DNA from 2 places in the Nocardioides panacis genome. Region 1 is predicted to be linked to the other one. Evidence: riboswitches for the same ligand, from Rfam matches in the RefSeq annotation. Region 1 holds a riboswitch; the other holds the start of a gene.

Region 1 (2,373 bases):
CCGCGGACTGCTCCCAGCCGGGGGCTCCGGGCGGGCGTACGGCGCGGGGCCATCCGGGTGGGGCGACGAGCTGGTCCATGGTCCCGAGCATACCCGAGGATCGAACACCTGTTCGACTGTCGGGTCAGCCGGGGAGGAACGACAGCCGCACCGACCGCTCGGGGTTGTCGACGTTGAGGTCGACCAGGCAGATGCTCTGCCAGGTCCCGAGCGCGAGCCGGCCGGCCAGCACCGGGACCGAGGCGTACGGCGGCACGAGGGCCGGCATCACGTGGGAGCGGCCGTGCCCCGGCGAGCCGTGCCGGTGCCGCCAGCGGTCGTCGGCGGGCAGCAGGTCGTCGAGGGCCGCGAGCAGGTCGTCGTCGCTGCCGGCGCCGGTCTCCAGGATCGCGATCCCGGCGGTGGCGTGCGGCACGAACACGTGCAGCAGCCCGTCCCGCTCGCCGGAGACGAACGCCGCGCAGTCCCCGGTCAGGTCGTGCACGACGTCGCGGGAGCCGGTGCGGACCTCGAGCGTCTCGCTACGCAAGGTGCTGCTCGATCCGCTCGACCTTGGCGGCCAGCTGGCCGTCGTACCCCGGGCGGATGTCGGCCTTGAGCACCAGGCCGATCCGCGGGGACGACGCCGCGACGACGTCGACGGCCTGCTTGACCACCGCCATCACCTCGTCCCACTCCCCCTCGATGTTGGTGAACATGGCGTTCGTCTCACACGGGAGGCCGGAGGCGCGGATCACCCGCACCGCCTCGGCGACGGCCCCGCTGACGCCCCCCGGTGTCGTCGGCTCCGGACGGGCTGATGCTGATGGCAACGATCATGCCTCCACCCTTGCACGGGCCCGGTGGCCTAGGCCGCCTGGTTTGGGAAAGGCGGACCTGCCAACACTAGGTGCAGCCCCGACCACTCCGGGGCCGGACGCCGCCGCCTTCGCCGAGTCCTGCCCGCGGCCGGTCGTCCCCCACTCGAACCATGTGGGCAGGAGCGGGAGACCCACGCTCGACGGCACCCACCCGGGTGCCTCGGGGTGAAGCCGGTCACGACCGGCAGGGCACGACCTTCGCCCTAACCCGACAGCTAATTCCGCAGGCGTGGAGAGGTCCTTCATGCGCTCACGCACGTCTCGCTTCGCCCTGCCCGCCCTCGCCCTCACCGCCACCGCGCTGCTCCAGCCGGTGCTGGCCTCCGCTCCCGCGGACGCGGCCGGACGCCCCTGGGACCGGCTCGCCCAGTGCGAGTCCGGCGGCCGCTGGCACGTCGCCACCGGCAACGGCTACTACGGCGGTCTCCAGTTCAGCGCCGGCACCTGGCGCGCCTTCGGCGGCCAGCGGTACGCCTCCATGGCCCACCGCGCCAGCCGCACCGAGCAGATCCAGGTCGCCGAGCGGGTGCTCGGGGCGCAGGGCTGGGGCGCCTGGCCGTCCTGCTCCCGCCAGATCGGCCTGCGCTGACCGGTCCAGCCGCCTGACGCCGAAGACCCCCTCGCGCCGACAGGCACGAGGGGGTCCGGCGACCCGTCACTCCTGCAGGTAGACACGCCGTGTCCTGCTGCAGGAGTGACGGGTCGGCGTCAGGCCTTGAGCAGGTTGCGCAGCACGTACTGCATGATCCCGCCGTGGCGGTAGTAGTCCGCCTCACCGGGGGTGTCGATCCGCACCACGGCGTCGAACTCGACGCCGTCGGCGCTCACGTGCACCGTCTTCGGGATGGTGCCGTCGTTGAGCGCGGTGACGCCGGTGAAGGAGAACGTCTCCTCGCCGGTGAGCCCCAGGGACTCCGCGCTCTGGCCGGCGGGGTACTGCAGCGGCAGCACGCCCATGCCGATCAGGTTGGAGCGGTGGATCCGCTCGTAGGACTCGGCGATGACCGCCTTGACCCCGAGCAGCGCCGTGCCCTTGGCCGCCCAGTCGCGCGACGAGCCGGAGCCGTACTCCTTGCCAGCCAGGATGACCAGCGGGGTGCCCGCGGCGAGGTACTTCTCCGAGGCCTCGAAGATCGTCGTGACCGGCTTGTCCTCGGCGGTCAGGTCGACGGTGAAGCCGCCCTCGGTGCCGGGGGCGAGCTGGTTGCGCAGCCGGATGTTCGCGAAGGTGCCGCGGATCATCACCTCGTGGTTGCCGCGACGTGACCCGTAGGAGTTGAAGTCCCGGTTGGAGACGCCGTGCTCCGCGAGGTACTTGCCGGCCGGCGAGTCCTTCTTGATCGCGCCCGCGGGCGAGATGTGGTCGGTGGTGACCGAGTCGCCGAGCTTGGCGAGCACCCGGGCGCCCTCGATGTCGACGACCGGGCCGGGCTCCTCCGGCATCCCGTCGAAGTACGGCGGCTTGCGGACGTACGTCGACTCGCTGTCCCAGGCGAAGGTGTCGCCCGAGGGC
Region 2 (2,373 bases), 1.1 Mb from region 1:
CTCCGACGACCCGGTCCTGCTGGAGCAGCTGCTGACGCTGCCGCGGGTGCACCTGGTGGTGGACGGCTACAACGTCACCAAGGCTGCCTGGCCCGAGCTGTCCCTGGAGCGGCAGCGCGACCGGCTGCTGGCCGGGGTGGCCCCGCTGGTCGCGCGCAGCGGCGCCGAGGTGACCGTCGTGTTCGACGCCGCCGACTCGACGGACCGACCGGTGGTGAACCGACCCCGCGGGGTGCGGGTGCTCTACAGCCGGGCCGGGGTGATCGCCGACGACGTGATCCGCGAGCTGGTGGCGGCCGAGCCGAAGGGGCGCCCGGTCGTCGTGGTCTCCAGCGACAACGCGGTGGTCCGCGACGTGGTGCGGGCCGGTGCCCGGGCCGCGGCCGCGGGTGCGCTGACCCGGCTGCTCGCGCGCTCCTGAGGAAACTGTCGGCGGCTGCTGAGAGGTTCTCCCTGCACGTGACCTCACGTGCCCGACTTCCCCGGGAGGACCGATGAGCGTGCACATCGACTGCGACACCTGCGTGGTGCGCGGACTGGCCTGCCACGACTGCGTGGTCACCGTCCTGCTCGGGCCGCCGCCCGAGCTCGGGTTCGACGAGGACGAGCAGCGGGCCCTCGACGTGCTCGCCGGCTCCGGCCTGGTGCCGCCGCTGCGGATGGTGTCGGCGCTCGACGGCCCCGACGTCGCGTCGGCCTGACCCCCTTCAGGCCTGAGACGGCAGGGACGGATGTGACATGTGTGACAGGAGGGGGATGAACTGCCCGGAAACGGTCACAGACACACCCCAGATTGTCCCGAAGAGTTTGCTCCTGGGGTGCCGCCCCGCTTAGCCTTGCTCCTCAGGCGCCTGTCACAGCCGACCAGTCCGGGTCGACTCAGGCGCCGCGTTGAGTCCAGACGAAGGCCGGGGGAGGCCGTAGTCCGGAGCCGGGGAACCATGTTCCTGGGGTTAATCGCTCACCGCACGGACGCAGTCCGGTCCGCGCGCGCGACGGGTTTCTTTGCCGCCCGCACCCGTCAGCTAACCCGGTAGGCGTCAGACAAAGAGGAGACCGTCCGCTCGTGACCGACGGCCGGAAGCGCACTGCCCGTGTTCTCGCGACCCTGTGCATCACCGCTGTGAGCGGCACGATGCTGGTCGCCGCCCCCACCTACGCCGACCCGGACATCGACACCGTCCAGTCCCGGGTCGACAAGCTCTACCAGCAGGCCGAGCAGGCCTCGGAGCGCTACAACGACGCCCGGCTCGAGATGACGCAGGCGCAGACCCGCCTCTCGGCCCTGCAGGCCGACCTCGACCGCCAGCAGACCAAGGTCGACGACGTGCGCCAGCAGGTCGCCAGCGCGGTCGTCTCGCAGTACCAGGGCCAGGCGCTCTCCTCGACGACCCAGGTGCTGCTCTCCCAGGACCCGGACGCGTTCTTGGACCAGCTCACCACGGTCTCGGAGTACAACGACCAGCAGAGCCAGATGATGGCCGACTTCGCGGTGCAGGCCAAGCAGCTCGAGATGCGCCAGGCCGCCGCCAAGCGCGAGCTCGACCGGATCGCCGCCACCAAGAAGGAGCTCGGCCACGAGAAGGCCGAGATCGACTCCAAGGCCGCCGAGGCCAAGGGTCTCCTCGGGCGCCTCAAGGACCGCGCCGCCGCCGCGAGCCGCTCTGCCCAGCGCAGCACGACGGCCTCGGCCGCCCCGGTCACCCACGTCGCGGCCTCCGGCCGGGCGGGCGCAGCCGTCAGCTACGCCCTCTCCCAGGTCGGCGACGCCTACGTCTACGGCGCCGCCGGCCCGAGCGCCTTCGACTGCTCGGGTCTGACGATGATGGCCTGGGGCCAGGCCGGCGTCGGTCTCCCGCACTCCTCGAGCGCGCAGATGGGCTCCGGCACCCCGGTCTCGCAGTCCGCGCTGCAGCCCGGCGACCTGGTGTTCTACTACAGCCCGGTCAGCCACGTCGGCATGTACATCGGCAACGGGATGATCGTGCACGCGGCCAACCCCGGCAGTGGCGTGACCACCGCCCCGGTGAACTCGATGCCGTACTCCGGTGCCGTCCGACCGGGCTGACCGACACCTCCTGACCGGTCGCCCCCGATGGTGGGCGGCCGGCCTCGTGCTCTCCCTGCTCGTCGCGGGGGCGGTGGTCGGCGGGGTCCTCCTGTCCGGCCACGGTCCCGAGACCGCGGTGCTGCCAGCGAACGGATCCGGGGCGAGCGCCCTGCCCGGTGACGGCACCGCTGACGGCACCCGGGCGGACGACGCCGCGGCCCTGCTGACCCGGCTCACCGACGCCCTGCGCGACGGCACCCGGGCGGACGTGGCGGCGCTGGCGGCACCCGGGGTGCCCGGAGCGGCGCGTGAGCTCACCACGC

What was found. A riboswitch is a leader RNA that binds a small molecule or an ion and turns the genes downstream of it on or off. The one in region 1 is predicted to bind cyclic di-AMP.
Region 2: another riboswitch for cyclic di-AMP. It lies ahead of KRR39_RS12180 (C40 family peptidase); the one in region 1 lies ahead of KRR39_RS06940 (transglycosylase family protein).

What each region holds. Positions count from the first base shown of each region.
Region 1 is NZ_CP077062.1:1,432,289-1,434,661, reverse strand. Features, by position in the region: gene KRR39_RS06955 (hypothetical protein) at 1-79, opposite strand, end outside; gene KRR39_RS06950 (secondary thiamine-phosphate synthase enzyme YjbQ) at 125-529, opposite strand; partial or broken gene KRR39_RS06945 (thiamine-binding protein) at 522-819, opposite strand; cyclic di-AMP (ydaO/yuaA leader) riboswitch at 951-1,102, shown strand; gene KRR39_RS06940 (transglycosylase family protein) at 1,105-1,449, shown strand; gene KRR39_RS06935 (aconitate hydratase) at 1,569-2,373, opposite strand, start outside.
Region 2 is NZ_CP077062.1:2,517,199-2,519,571, reverse strand. Features, by position in the region: gene KRR39_RS12190 (NYN domain-containing protein) at 1-421, shown strand, start outside; gene KRR39_RS12185 (hypothetical protein) at 495-701, shown strand; cyclic di-AMP (ydaO/yuaA leader) riboswitch at 907-1,055, shown strand; gene KRR39_RS12180 (C40 family peptidase) at 1,067-2,068, shown strand; gene KRR39_RS12175 (gluzincin family metallopeptidase) at 2,115-2,373, shown strand, end outside.